3 regions of the Pseudoalteromonas issachenkonii genome follow, and region 1 is predicted to be linked to each of the others. Evidence: predicted binding sites of a transcription regulator. Region 1 holds the regulator's gene; each other region holds the start of a gene.
The links. Region 1 encodes LexA, which represses DNA repair genes until DNA is damaged. Its sites were predicted from a motif close to TACTGTATNNNNATACAGTA; they were not measured.

Region 1 (5,299 bases):
ATGCAGGGACAATATGTTCCCATTCAATTCGCAGGGCACGTTGATTTACTTTGCCTGAGCGGGTTAGTGTGTTGCGAGGCACGTAGCCACAATGGGTAGGGTCGGGTACCAACTTTTTGCCTTGTTTTTTTATATCGCAACCACAATAAATACTTTTAGCGTTTTCGGGAAGGGTATTAATTAAGTGCTTTTTGGCACTCGAAAACCGCGTAAATTGTTCGCCCATTGCTGAAAAACAAGCACAGCAAGCCAACAAAGCTAAAATAAACCGAATCATATCCATCACATACGTGAACTACAGGAGCGGCTAGTTTAAGGCCTAGAATAAAAAAGTAAACTGCCGCCGGCATGCTTTAATTTTAATTTGCGTATTTTGTAGAGGGCGTTTTTGAGGAGTAAATAGTGGGCAATATTCAGAGGCTAACGCTAAAAATGCGTTAATGAGGTGATTCCTGCGTTGTTGATTTGGTATAACGGTAAAACTGCGTTAAAGTTTGCAATGAAATTAATAGAGGGTAAAAACGAGATAATGTCGGAAATTCAATTTTTAAATGTAGATCTAGAGCTTGAGTCAAAGCAAGATATTAGCGTATTAGTTGCTGATTTAAAAAAGGTCGCAACTATTTTACATTATGATAAAGACGAATACCGTCAACTTGCTCGCATTGAGGTTGCAGGTGAAATAACCACGCCAGATAAAGCGATTAATCACTTGTGTGAGTTAATCGAGTCGTGTTCACGCAATGCATTAAAGCAATGGTTGAGTTGTTCACGCAGAACTTTCGATATTGGGTTTGAGTCTGGCACTTCGCCAAAATGCTTTAACCAAGCCTTACATGCAGATACCTTGTTACGTATATCTGCAATTGGTGCAGGCGTAGAAATTACTATTTACCCTCTCGAAAAGTAATTTAACTTCAACCTTGGTTAATTGACTTACTAGCCTTTTCGCTCAACTACGGCTGCGGTCATACGTGATACGCAGCAAAGCTCATTGCGGCTATTGGTTATTTTAATATCCCAAACCGAGCTGCGCTTGCCGATATGATAAGCTCTCGCTGTGGCCGTTAATGTGCCATTGCGTGATGCCTTTAAATGACTTGCACTGATTTCTTGGCCAACACAATAAAATCGATTGAAATCAACCATAAAATTAGCGGCATAACTTGCTACTGTTTCAGCAAGCACCACATTTGCACCCCCATGAACGATACCCATAGGGTTATGATGCTCTGGAATTGCCGGCATAGTTGCCACTAAGTAGTCATCACCAATTTCACTGATCTCTATTCCCATGGTTTTCATGAGTGTCCCTTGGCCTGTAATACCTTGATCTAATTGCTTACAAAACTCTAATGTAATCGGTTGATGCCAAATACTCATGCTAGCTCCTTGGATAAGTAATTGAGAATTAAAATTTATTAATATGATAATGCGTTGCTAATAATTACATTTATCACCCTGCTTTTAAAGTAGGTTATTGTTTGATGATAACGGCATATAAGGCATTAATTTATATTTGCGATTTTTAAATAACTGTATATACTCACAGTTAATTGTACTGTATGGAAAACCAGTTGTATGCGACCATTAACGAAACGCCAAGCGCAAATACTCGAACTCATTAAAGTGTTTATTAAAGACACTGGTATGCCTCCTACACGTGCCGAAATTGCACAAACACTGGGTTTTAAAAGTGCGAATGCTGCAGAAGAACACTTAAAAGCACTGGCCAAAAAAGGTGTTATTAAAATGAAGCCAGGCGCGAGTCGGGGCATTCAGCTTGTTGAAGAGGAGGAGCCAGAGCAGTTGGGCTTGCCTTTAATTGGCAGGGTTGCTGCCGGTGAGCCAATATTGGCGCAACAGCATGTAGAAAGCCACTGTAAAATTGACCCTTTAATGTTTAAACCTGCGGCCGATTTTTTATTGCGTGTTAACGGTATGAGTATGAAAGACATTGGTATTATGGATGGTGATTTACTTGCTGTGCATAAAACCCAAGTTGCCGAAAATGGACAAGTTATTGTTGCCCGTGTTGACGACGATGTAACCGTGAAGCGTTTAGAAAAAGCGGGCAGAAAAGTACTCTTACATGCTGAAAATGATGAGTTTTCAGCTATTGAGGTCGATTTAGAAAATGAGTCGTTCAATATTGAAGGCTTAGCGGTAGGTGTTATTCGTAACGCTGACTGGATGTAGTATTAAAGCATAATTTAGCGCTTAATAGTGATTAGGCGCTGGGTTTGTTAGCAGCACAATGTCTAACTTATCAAATGTATGACTATATGTTGTTAAGTGCTTCTCCTATCATAAATAAAATCACTAAATACTTTATAAATAAACAAATTTACTCTGCTTTTTTAAGTTAACAATTTTTTATATTTCTATCCTGTAATTTCAATACACCCCTTACTAAACCTGACTCTTAGATTAATTGCCTGACTAGTTGCTATTTTTTTAGCTGCGCATTTTAAAAAATACACCTTGTTTATTTTTCATACTCACCTTGCTTATTGTTTATTTTTTAACTAGTTATTAAAGAGCTGGAATAAAAATAACTCACAGCTTAGTCGTTTTGAGAACACACATTTACTAAATCCAGCACCCTTATAAAAAATAAAAATAACGAATAGGCGTTTAAGCCGTATGCCTCTTCGCTTTGCGTCAGCAATAGCATCAAAGGAGCCGTCACATGGGTAAGCTGAGTTCTTCCTTGTGGCTTATATTGTTTGTTTTTTCGCAGAATGTGCTTGCTAATAGCCAATATAATATGCGTAAAGGCGTAACCGATATAAGTAATAATGTATACCAACTGCACATGACTATTTTTTTAATATGTTGTGTGATTGGGGTGATCGTGTTTGCCATTATGTTTTGGGCACTCATTCATCATCGCAAATCTAAAGGGGCTGTCCCTGCCCAATTTCATGAAAGCACCAAAGTAGAAATACTGTGGACTGCGATACCTTTTGTCATATTAATTGTTATGGCCATTCCTGCGACTAAAACCTTAATTGCCATGGAGGATGCCAGCAAAGCTGATCTCACCATTAAAATTACAGGCTCACAGTGGAAGTGGCATTACGAGTATATGGGGGAGGACGTTGAGTTTTATTCCATGCTAGCTACCCCTCAAAATGAAATAACCAACCTTGCTGATAAAAACCCGAATTATTTACTCGAGGTCGATAAACCGCTGGTACTACCAATTAATCAAAAAGTACGTTTTTTAATGACTTCAGATGATGTTATTCACTCATGGTGGGTGCCTGACTTTGCCGTTAAAAAAGATGCAAACCCTGGGTTTATTAACGAAACATGGACCAATATTAATGAGGTTGGTACTTACCGTGGGCAGTGTGCAGAGCTTTGCGGTAAAGATCATGGTTTTATGCCTGTTGTGGTAGAAGCTAAAACAGAAGAAGACTTCAAAACGTGGTTAGCAGAGGCTAAACAAGCCAAGCAAAAAGCAGCTGAAGCAGACGCTGCGTTATTAGACCAAGTTGTACCAAAAGAAGAGCTGATGGCGCTTGGTGAGCAGGTTTATATGGCGAGCTGCGCGGCGTGCCATCAACCAACTGGCTTAGGCTTACCGGGTGTTTTCCCGGCCCTTAAAGGCAGCCCAATAGTCATAGGTGATATCAAAGGGCATATAGATATTTTGCTCCACGGTAAACCAGGTACGGCTATGCAGTCTTTCGCAAAGCAATTATCAATCAAGCAAATAGCAGCTGTTATTACCTATAAACGCAACGCGTGGGGTAATGACACTGGTGATGTAATTCAACCGAGCGAGATACAAGCGGCACTGGATGCTGATGGGGAGGCTAAATAATGAATAGCATTGCAGAACAACCTAATACCAATGAGGCTCATCATGCCCATCAACCTGCCACAGGCTTTAAGCGCTGGTTATTTACAACCAACCATAAAGATATAGGTAGCTTATATTTAATTTTTTCACTCACCATGTTTTTAATTGGTGGGGCAATGGCGATGGTTATTCGAGCTGAGTTATTTCAGCCGGGCCTACAACTGGTTGATCCTCACTTTTTTAATCAAATGACCACAGTGCATGGTTTAATAATGGTGTTTGGTGCGGTTATGCCAGCCTTTACCGGCTTGGCAAACTGGATGATCCCGCTAATGATTGGTGCGCCAGATATGGCCTTACCGAGAATGAATAACTGGAGCTTTTGGATTTTACCGTTTGCGTTTTTAATCCTATTAGCTTCATTATTTATGCCCGGTGGTGGCCCTGCATTTGGTTGGACCTTTTACGCGCCGCTTTCCACCACTTATAGTAACGACAACACAGCAATGTTTGTATTTGCTGTGCATATTATGGGTATTAGTTCGATTATGGGGGCCATTAATGTGGTGGTCACCATAGTAAATATGCGTGCTCCGGGTATGACGTGGATGAAGCTGCCGTTATTTGTGTGGACATGGTTGATCACGGCGTTTTTACTTATTGCAGTTATGCCGGTACTTGCTGGTGCAGTTACTATGGTGCTCACCGATAAATACTTCGCGACCAGTTTCTTTGATGCCGCTGGTGGTGGCGATCCGGTGATGTTCCAACATATTTTTTGGTTTTTTGGTCACCCTGAAGTTTATATTATGATTTTGCCTGCCTTTGGCATTATTTCTACGATTGTTCCCACCTTTTCACGTAAAAAACTATTTGGTTATGCCTCTATGGTGTATGCCACCTCCTCCATTGCCTTGTTGAGCTTTATTGTGTGGGCGCATCATATGTTTACCACTGGTATGCCCGTGGCGGGTGAGTTGTTTTTTATGTACGCGACTATGCTGATATCGGTACCTACCGGCGTAAAAGTATTTAACTGGGTAGCGACTATGTGGCGCGGGTCTATTAGCTTTGAAGTGCCAATGCTGTTTAGTATCGCATTTATTGTGTTGTTTACTTTAGGTGGTTTTTCGGGGTTGATGCTAGCGATTACACCTGCCGATTTCCAATATCATGATACCTATTTTGTGGTTGCACACTTTCATTATGTACTCGTAACGGGCGCGGTGTTTTCTATTATGGCGGGGGCTTATTATTGGCTGCCAAAATGGACCGGAAACATGTTCAATATTACCTTAGCAAAATGGCATTTTTGGTTGTCGTTAATAAGTGTAAATGTGCTGTTTTTCCCAATGCATTTTGTTGGGTTAGCCGGTATGCCACGCCGTATTCCAGATTATGCGCTACAGTTTGCTGATTTTAACGCCATTATTAGTATAGGTGGGTTTGCCTTTGGTTTATCGCAATTATTATTCGTGGTGGTTG
Region 2 (5,299 bases), 1.5 Mb from region 1:
TAAGCACTCATAAACACTACACGCTTACCTTAACGTAATAGTAAAACTAATACCGAACGTTTATATGTTAATATACATAAACAAAGCATTTCATTAACTTATAGAATTAATGGTTAATTAACATGCAACATTAAGTAAAAACAGAAAACCCCTGCTATTAGTTTTTTTAATCTGAAAATATAAATTTTCTAGTTTGAACAAATTCTGCCGCTTCGGTATTATTCTTCCATACCGAGCTAGCGCATTAAATGAAAGCTATTTCATTGAATCCAGTTCTTCGTAATATGATTTATTTCGTATTACTTTTTTACTTCTTGGGGTATGACCTCAATAAGTAAAACGTAGTTCCCTAGATTACTTCCTTAAACTTGTTGTTTGCCCGCATTATTTGCGGGCTTTTTTTTGCCCGCAATTTGTCAAATCAGCTACACTCGGCCTCAGTAACGTTACAGCAGGCGCACAATAGCCTGATATGTCTTAACGCTCAGTGAATTATTGGCAAAGTAAAATACGTCTAAATTTAGCTTTTGCTCATACTAAAAAGCCACTGTCGTTAAAATGACAGTGGCTTTAGAAAGAGTCTAGTTATTCTGGTTATTTAATCTTTTTTAGGTAACAAGCCAAAATGGTGGTACGCATTATCAGAGACAATTCGCCCTCGCGGCGTACGCTGAATAAATCCTTGTTGAATTAAAAAGGGTTCAATCACATCTTCTATGGTTTCTTTCTCTTCGCCTATTGCCGCGGCTAAGTTGTCAAGGCCAACAGGGCCACCCATAAACTTTTCGATGATGGCGAGTAAATATTTACGGTCCATGTAATCAAAACCGCTTTTATCAACGTCAATCATGTCGAGGGCTTGTTGAGCTACCTCAGTATTAACCGTACCGTCTGACTTTACTTGGGTGTAATCGCGCACTCGGCGCAACAAACGATTTGCAATACGTGGCGTACCGCGCGAACGTTTGGCTATTTCGGCCGCGCCATCGTCACACATTTCTAAACTAAGATAATGCGCTGAGCGCCCCACAATATGTGATAAGTCTTCCACAGAGTAAAACTCTAAGCGTTGAACAATACCAAAACGGTCACGCAGTGGAGAAGTTAATGATCCCGCACGGGTAGTTGCACCAATGAGTGTAAACGCGGGTAAATCAAGCTTAATAGAACGCGCTGCAGGGCCTTCACCTATCATAATATCGAGCTGGTAATCTTCCATTGCGGGGTAGAGTATTTCTTCAACTTGCGGGCTCAAACGGTGAATTTCATCAATAAACAGTACATCACCTTCTTCAAGGTTAGTGAGCAATGCGGCTAAATCGCCCGCTTTTTCAAGCACAGGCCCAGACGTGGTTTTAATATTTACGTTTAATTCGTTCGCCACAATATTAGCAAGCGTGGTTTTACCTAAGCCTGGTGGGCCAAATATCAATAAGTGATCCAACGCTTCGCTGCGGCTACGCGCAGCTTCAATAAATATTTCCATTTGTTGCTTAACATGCGGCTGACCACGATAGTCGGCCAGTAACTTAGGCCTAATAGCACGGTCTATGGTGTCTTCGTTGGTTTTTTCAGCAGCATCTATTAAGCGATCAGCTTCGATCATAATTTACTCACAGCATTGATTTCAAAGATTCTTTAATTAGAACCTCAGTCGACATATCGGGTTTGCTTACTGATTTTACTGCTTTTTGCGCTTGTGGCAATTTATAACCGAGCGCCACTAACGCCGAAACCGCATCATCAGCCGCATTATTGGCTATAGTTGCATCGCTCGCAGGCTCTATTACGGCGCTATCGCTAAATGGGGTAAATAAGTCATTACCCCAATTTTTTAATCTGTCTTTCATTTCGAGCACTAAGCGCTCTGCGGTCTTTTTGCCCACCCCTGGCAGTTTAACCAAGGCAGTGGCATCTTCATTATTTACACAACTTACAAACTGCTGCGCCGACATGCCCGACAAAATGGCTAAGCCTAATTTAGGCCCTACTCCATTGGCTTTTAACAGCTCTCTAAATAACGCACGTTCGGTTTTATTATTAAAGCCAAACAATAACTGTGCGTCTTCGCGTACTACAAAATGAGTGTACACAATGGCGTTGTCGCCTACTTTAGGCAAATCGTAAAAACAGGTCATTGGCATTTGTACTTCGTAGCCAACGCCGCTCACTTCTAATAGTATTTCTGGGGGCTGTTTTTCAACTAACACGCCGTTTAAGCGACCTATCATTGTTATTTCCTTAGACGTCCTCTAACGGTTTTGCTTGCGCTACCCGCTAGTTTTATTAAATTTTGTTCAGAGTGGGCATGGCAAATTGCAATTGCAAGCGCATCCGCCGCATCGGCTTGCGGCGTACCTGGCAGTTTAAGTATGTTTTTAACCATATGTTGAACTTGCGATTTATCTGCCCCACCGTTACCCACAACGGCTTGCTTTATTTGCCGTGCTGAGTATTCAAAAACCGGTAAGTCGGCCATAGAGGCACCGACAATCGCAGCACCACGGGCTTGACCTAGCTTTAAAGCAGAATCAGGGTTATGCGCCATAAATACTTTTTCTATAGCAAATGTTTCAGGCGAAAATTGCTCTATAAGTTGCGTAATGCCCTGGTAAATCATTTTAAGTCGGGTGGGAAAGTCATGATCGGCTAATTTAATACAGCCACTGCCTAAGTATGTAAACTTGGCACCTTGATGCGCAACCACACCGTAACCCGTTAAACGCGAGCCCGGATCGATCCCTAAAATTATGGCCAAACAGCACTCTCATTATTGTTATTTATTAATAGTGCTAATAATGCCAGAGCACTGTATAAATTACCAGTACAAAGCAAAAACAAAAATGCCTACTTAAAAAGTAGGCATTTAAACGCTATTTGGCCGCAAAGTTTACGCCAATGCGCGTACTAAGCCTTGGGTATTTTGTTTAAGCGTACGGGCAATCATAAAATAGCCTAACCCTGCTACAAACACGCCGCCAGCAACGGGGCCTATAATCCAAATATTAGGATGCAGCTTACCCGCTAAATCAAACATTTGCTGCTGAACAATCAATAACGCAATATCGCTGAAAAATGCAGCCACCAGTCCGGCTAAACCGCCCAGTAATAAAAACTCATACAAGGTGGCATTTTTGATTAATCGGCTTTTAGCGCCCAAAGTACGCAGTATCACAATTTCTTGCATCCGCTCACCTAAGCTTGCTTGCACCTGCGATATAAGTACCAACGCGCCACACAACACCACAATAGCCAGTACAAAGCCAATAGCTAACGACACTTGCTCAATAGTCGATTGAATTTGTTTAACAAAGTTGTCTACATCAATCGCTGTAATAGTGGGATATGCCCGCAATAGCTGGCTAAAGTCGCGCTTTTGCTCAGGCTCAATACGTACTGATGAAATATACGTGGCCGGAAAGCTGCTCAACACATCAGGGCTTAAAATAATGAAAAAGTTAGGTTTAAGCGTGGCCCAATTAACTTTACGTACACTGGTAATTTTAGCGTCGAACGACTGCGCACCAATTAAAAACGTGAGGGTATCGCCCATTTTCACATCAAGGCGCTTCATCATCGACTCTTCAAGTGAGGCCTCAGCTACTGCGTCATCGCCAAACCACTGGCCATCGATAATGTCATTTTGTGAAGGGACTTCCTCAAGCCAAGTTAAGTTAAGCTCGCGGCCAATACCTGAGCGGGCTTCTTCGTCTTTTTTCTCGTTGTCTTGCAATGACACTTCACGTGCTACTGCTTCGCCATTTACTGCATTCACGCGGCCACGAATCGTTGGGTAAAACTCCGACACTTGAATGCCTTTTTGCGCTAAGTATTCATTTACCGGATCCAGCTCATTTTGCGTAATATTAACCAAAAAGGCATTAGGTGCATCGCTTGGTAACTGAGACTGCCAATCCGAAATAATGTCGTTTTTTAGCACAATTAAAAACAACAGTAATTTAATCGCTAGCGAAAAACTAATTAGCTGCACCGCATTAACGTTGGCGCGCTTTTGAATAGACGCAATAGCCAACGACCAGCTGTTACCTGGCTTTAAGCCAAGCTTTCGGCCCCCGCCAAATATTAATTTAGAAATTAAAAACAACACTAAAATAAGCGCAAGCGTTGAGGCAAATAAAATAAGGGTAATTTTAATATTGTTACTAAATAACCACATTAATAAAAATACCGTTAAGGCGCTAAGCCCTAAATGGATTTTACTTACCGCAAGGCGGTCGCCTAAATTACGGCGAAGCACTCTAAGTGGTGGAATATCAAATAAATCTAACAATGGCTTAATAGAAAACATAACCGCACAAATAACCCCGGTGCTAATAGCCACCAGCCAAGGTTTTAACCCTGCCATGGGCAGTTCGGTTCCCATGCTTTTTGCAAGGTAACCAGTTGCAACTTCTTGTAAGCCGTAACCAATAGCAAGGCCAACGACTACCGCCATGGTACACACCATTAATAAGTGCATAAGGTAAATTTTGCGGATCATATCGCGGCTGCCACCTAAGGTTTTCATCATTGCGACTGGGTCATATTGGCGCTCACAATAGCGCTTAGCCGATACTGCAATAGCAACCGCGGCTAATATAATGCCCAGCAAACCTGCTAACAATAAAAAGCTTTCGGCTCTGTTTAAGCTATTTGAAATAGGAGACTGGCGGTCTTTTACACCATACCAGTTTTGGTTTTCTTTGAGTTGCGGCTTTAACCAGTCGTAAAAACTATTGATGTCGTTTTCATCACCTGCATATAACTGGCGGTAAAATACACGACTGCCTGGCTGTATTACTTCGGTTTTTGCCACATCATCTATGTTTATGAGCACCCTACGGCTACTAGAGAACACATTAAATGGCGCATCGGGTTCTTCTACAATCACCTTTTCAACATTAAATAACGCGGCACCTAATTCAACTTGGTCGCCTACGTTTATGTTTAAGCTATAAAAAACTGACTCACTTAACCATACGTTACCAAGGCTTGGCGCACCGGGTGCAACCTCAGTTTGGGCATTCAAACCCGACTTAACTTTCAATTGGCCTTTAAGCGGGTAACTGTTTGATGCAGCCTTCACCGAGCTAAACTGCATTTGATCGTTTGCAAACAGCATAGTGTCAAAGTACACCATTTGTGCAGTTTGTAAGTTTTGTTGTTCTGCTTTGGTTATAAAGGCGGTATCTATAGCGTGATTGCTGGCAAGAACACGATCTGCTGCTATAAATGCACTGCTTTTTTGTGCAATACTTTGTGCAATTCGCTCAGTTACCATAGATAAAGTAAGCACGGT
Region 3 (5,299 bases), 320 kb from region 1:
TTGCGGCAATCCCTAATGCCGCTGATTTCCCCCGTCCCCGATCAGCATTAATCAATAATGGTCTATTTGCCCGTCCGTGCGCGGTTTTTTTTATTAATTCAACACATTGTTGTTGCTCGGTAAAATCTATAGTACCTGCTGATGCATCAATGTCGGCAAGAGTAACCCAGCCATCTTGTTGATTAAAATGTAATAAAGAGGCGCTGCTCAGTAAGTGCTTTAAACGTTGATTAAAAAAGCTGTATTGATGCGCTTGTCCAAATGATTGAAATAATGGCAGCGCAGGATCGCACCAATGTTCAAGTGATTCGAGCGCTGGAAGTAATACAATTAAAAAGCCACCCGCTTGAACTACGCCCGCTAAGGCTGCTAGTTTATCTGGCACCAGTCCACTGTAGCCATCATAAACAGCATGGGCGCACTCTTGCCCTAAAATTTGATGGGTATGCTCTGGCCAATGTGCATTAACTAAATTTGTGTTTTTAGAAAGAACAAAAGAGGGTTGCTGTAATTGAGCAAGCAGCTGAGTGCATTGCTCATAACACCAATTTTTATCGCCTGTAAGCAACAGTAACTGACGATGTTTAGCATTCGTTAGCTGCTGTTGCAGATGCTCTATAACGCGGTTAAACGGCTTGTAGTCTTGCATAAGCTGTTACTAACCACTTACTACCTAAGTCGTCAAAGTTAACTTGTACTCGCGATTGTGCGCCACTGCCTTCGTAATTAAGCACCGTACCAATGCCAAATTTTGCATGTAGCACCCGTTGACCTAAATTAAACCCGCTTTCTTCAAAGGCGGCATGGCTAACCGATGCACTAAAGCGACCAACTGCTGGCGGGCGAGAAACCTGGGTTTTAATGCGAATTTCTTCTACGCAGTCTTCGGGTATTTCACGTAAAAAACGCGATGGGCTGTGGTATTTTTCTTGACCATATAAACGGCGGCTTTCTGCGTGGCTTATATACAGTTTATCCATAGCACGGGTCATACCTACATAACAAAGGCGGCGTTCTTCTTCTAAACGGCCCGTTTCTTCATTACTTTGTTGTGATGGGAACATGCCCTCTTCAACACCGACCATAAATACCAGCGGAAACTCTAAGCCTTTAGCTGAGTGAAGAGTCATCATTTGTACCGCATCTTCATGTTCATCAGCTTGCCCTTCACCTGATTCAAGCGAGGTGTAGGCTAAAAAGCCTTGTAGTGGTGAACTAAATTCTTCCTCTTCAGGGAGTTCATATTGATCGCAGGCGCTAATTAATTCTTCTAAGTTTTCAACCCGAGCACGGCCTTTTTCACCTTTTTCAGCCTGATACATTGCCATTAACCCTGAGGTTTGAATGGCATATTTAGCCTGCTCGTGCAGCGTTAAGTCACTAATTTTATCTTCAATATGTTCAATTAACTCAACAAACTTGGCAACAGCTCCAGAAGCGCGACCCGATAAATGCTGTTGCTCTACAATGGCTTTAGCAGCATACCAAAGCGGCAAAGATTCAGCGCGAGCGCAGTCACGTATATGGCTTAATGTTTTATCACCAATGCCGCGGGCGGGCGTATTAATTACACGCTCAAATGCGGCATCATCTTGGCGGTTACCCACTAAGCGTAAGTATGAAAGAGCATCTTTAATTTCTTGGCGTTCGAAGAATCGCATACCGCCATAAATTCGGTATTTTAAACCTTCTTGTAGCATTGCTTCTTCAAGTACCCGCGATTGCGCATTACTACGATATAAAATAGCCGCATCTTGAAGTGCATTACCCGCATTAAGCCAGCTACGTAATTTGCTACTCACAAAGCGCGCTTCATCTAGCTCATTAAAAGCAGCATAAATAGAAATAGGTTCACCGTCATTACCATCAGTCCATAAACTTTTACCCATTCGCTCGGAGTTATTTTGAATTAACGCGTTTGAGGCTTTAAGAATAGTGGCAGTCGAGCGATAGTTTTGCTCAAGGCGAATCGTCTCTGCATCAAAATCGGTTAAAAAGCGTTTAATGTTTTCTATTTTTGCGCCGCGCCAACCATAAATACTTTGGTCATCATCGCCTACAATCATGATGCTGCTGGTATCGCCCGCAAGTAGTTTTAACCACGCATACTGAATAGTATTGGTATCTTGAAACTCGTCTACAAGCATGTGCGCAAAGCGCTGCTGATAATGACGCAGCAAGGTTGGGTTATTTTTAAGAACCTCATAGCTACGTAGTAAGATTTCAGCAAAATCAACTAGGCCCGCTCTATCACAAGCTTCTTGATAGGCTGCGTAAACACGCAGCATCATTTGCTCGTTAATATCGTATGCCTGAATATCTTTAGGGCGCAGAGCTTCATCTTTTTTAGCGCTTATGTACCAACCAAACTGCTTTGCCGGCCATTTTTTATCATCAATATTCATCGATTTTAATAAGCGCTTGATCATACGAAGCTGATCGTCAGAGTCTAAAATTTGAAAGGCTTCTGGTAAGTTTGCTTCACGGTGATGTGCACGCAAAATTCGGTGCGATAAACCATGGAAAGTACCAATCCACATGCCGCCTACAGGGGCTTTTAATGTTTCTTCAACCCGTGAGCGCATTTCTTTAGCGGCTTTATTAGTAAAGGTTACCGCAAAAATACTATAGGCAGAGGCTTGCTCTACTTGCATTAACCAGGCAATACGATGAACCAATACTCGAGTTTTACCTGAACCTGCTCCTGCTAATACCAGCATGTTTTGTAATGGCGCTGCAACGGCATCGCGTTGTTTATCATTTAAGCCATCGAGTAATTCTGAAACGTCCATCGTTACGCCTTTTTAATCAATAATGAGAGCAGTATAACAGGTGTTTTTGTTAGGCTAAATAAAATACTGTTTTTATAAACAGCTATTTATAAAATACGTATTTAAGTTGTTGAATAATTAACAGTATAAACTGAGCAAGTAACTAAAATAGCTATTTAAAATTGCTAATTTGACTTATTTTTGGCAAAAAATACTAAACTGATAAATTCGTAATAATTTAACTGTATGATTTGTAAGCCTTAATAAATTGGCATAAAGTGTGTAAGTATAAATAATAAGTACAAATACAAAATTAATTAAACTACAGAGGTTAGTATGTCTCAACAAGGTTCTGGCGGTAACGTAATCGCAGCATTATGTAATATTTTTTTCCCCGGTTTAGGGCAGTTGGTGCAGGGCCGTATTTTAGCGGCACTTGTTTTTGCAATTCTGGTTTTTGGCGGTTATGCGCTATGGTTTTTAGTTGTTCCAGCCGTAATCGGTGCCGTGTTCCATTTATGGGCAATTATTGATGCTGCACGCTATCGCTCAGGCGGTTAGCTAAATTGATGATGCTAAATAGCGCCTTATGGCGCTATTTTTGTATCTGGCTTTCATTATTCATAGCTGATTAGGTTATAATCTGTTGCATTAGCAGTACTGGAATAAAGTTATGGAATACCAATTCATTCGCGATCCTATTAGTGGGTTAAGAATTAAAATTTGCAGCGAGCACGCGATTATAGGTCGCTGGTTAAATGAAGAAATAGGCAAAGACAAAGTCGCGATGGTGCAGGCACTTATTAGCTCGGTGAGTTCAAGCTTTGAGCCGGTAACACTTAAAGGCCAAGAAATTGATCTAATTCTGTCTAAAGATGAAGCGTTATTTGAAGCGCATGCGCTGCATCAAGATAACGAAGATATATTAGCCTACCAAGATGATGAACTCATGCTTGAAGAGAATGATTTAAGCAGTGGTTGTGGTTTTGAAGACTTTGTTGACCTGATCAACTCATGGCATGAGTTTTCGGCTGGTCGTTAAGTTATATTATCTGTATTATTACCCTAATTATAAATCCAACAGTGGAACCAATATGTCTGCGAATTTAAACAAACTAGTTGTTATGCTAGAAATGCAAAATGCCATGAATACCAAAGTACATGAGCAATGGTTTAGTCAAGGCTTTGAATGGTATAGAGCTATTTGGGTTGAATGTGCAGAAATGCTGGATCATTACGGTTGGAAATGGTGGAAAAAACAAACGCCAGATACTGAACAAGTAATTTTAGAGCTGGTTGATATTTTTCATTTTGGTTTATCGCTACGTATCGACGGTGAGACCAGCTACGAGCAAATAGCAACACAGCTACAAACTCAAATGAGCGCCCCACAGCAAGGTGATGATTTTAAACAAACGCTTGAATTATTAGCAGCCAGTGCGGTTGCCAATAAAACCTTTAACGCGGCTGCTTTTGCCGGTTGTATGGCACAAATCGGTATGGATATTGATGATTTATATCGTGGCTATGTGGGTAAAAATACGCTGAACTTCTTCCGTCAGGATCATGGTTACAAAGAGGGTAGCTACATTAAAGTGTGGCATGGCAAAGAAGATAACGAACACTTAGTTGAAGTAGTTAAAAGCCTTGATACTGAGCATGTAGATTTTGCAAAACAGGTATATCAAGGCCTAGTAGCGCGTTACCCTCAGGGCGAATAAGCCAGGGTCTGTTGACCTTTGCGGATTACAATTTGTTCAAATTAGGGGCGGTTTAATCGCGACGCGAGGTTTGTAACCTAGTGGGCTAAGTAAAAACCGAGCAACAAAGAGTAAATCGCCCCTAGGCAGAACCCTTCGGGCAGCGCCTGTTTGGCATTGATGCTGCGTTATCGCCTATTTATGGGGAATAACCACACCACATAGGCTCTGCCTTGCCTAAATACCAAACAGACTGCTGCAAATTTAACCTTGAAAGATCAACAGACCCTAAATAAGCTTACGGTAATCGGTGACACTTAAGTAGTCGGTTATATCGTTATGTGGTTGCTGGCTATTTGGGTTAGCAACCGCAAGTAAATGCTCAATGCCGTATTCTCGTGCGGCATTTAATACCGGTAAGCTGTCATCTACAAATAATGTGTGGCGTTTATCAAACCCTAAATCCCCTTGAACCTTATGCCACAAACTTTGTTGCTCTTTACTTACCCCATATTCATGCGTTGACACCACTCCGTCTAAATAATTATCAATAGCGGTATGTTCAAATTTAAGCATTACGCATTCTGGATGAGCATTGGTAAGTAAAATGAGCTCTTTACCTGCACGTCGAAGTTCAGTTAAAAAATGCGGAACGTCTTCACGAATTTTGATTAAGTGAGCAGACTGGCGCTTTAGTTCGAGAATAGGTAAGTTTAGCTGTGCTTCCCAATAGTCAGAGCAGTACCACTGAATTTTGCCACTCACAGCCTGATAGCGTTTTAAGATATCTGCGCGGGCTTCCTCAAAACTGATATTTTGAGCCAGAGC

Region 2: ruvC (crossover junction endodeoxyribonuclease RuvC) is a predicted target of LexA. The motif match lies at 2,808-2,827, and genes of this name have one in related genera.
Region 3: uvrD (DNA helicase II) is a predicted target of LexA. The motif match lies at 2,857-2,876, and genes of this name have one in related genera.

The regions. Positions count from the first base shown of each region.
Region 1 is NZ_CP011030.1:3,218,783-3,224,081, reverse strand. It holds gene PISS_RS14985 (endonuclease) at 1-277, opposite strand, end outside; gene PISS_RS14980 (hypothetical protein) at 530-910, shown strand; gene PISS_RS14975 (PaaI family thioesterase) at 940-1,383, opposite strand; gene lexA (transcriptional repressor LexA) at 1,582-2,199, shown strand; gene coxB (cytochrome c oxidase subunit II) at 2,693-3,835, shown strand; gene ctaD (cytochrome c oxidase subunit I) at 3,835-5,299, shown strand, end outside.
Region 2 is NZ_CP011030.1:1,269,328-1,274,626, reverse strand. It holds gene ruvB (Holliday junction branch migration DNA helicase RuvB) at 599-1,606, opposite strand; gene ruvA (Holliday junction branch migration protein RuvA) at 1,614-2,231, opposite strand; gene ruvC (crossover junction endodeoxyribonuclease RuvC) at 2,234-2,758, opposite strand; gene PISS_RS05900 (ABC transporter permease) at 2,891-5,299, opposite strand, start outside.
Region 3 is NZ_CP011030.1:135,815-141,113, forward strand. It holds gene PISS_RS00640 (GNAT family N-acetyltransferase) at 1-649, opposite strand, end outside; gene uvrD (DNA helicase II) at 627-2,792, opposite strand; gene PISS_RS00650 (hypothetical protein) at 3,108-3,332, shown strand; gene PISS_RS00655 (YacL family protein) at 3,445-3,813, shown strand; gene PISS_RS00660 (dUTP diphosphatase) at 3,866-4,492, shown strand; gene yrfG (GMP/IMP nucleotidase) at 4,760-5,299, opposite strand, start outside.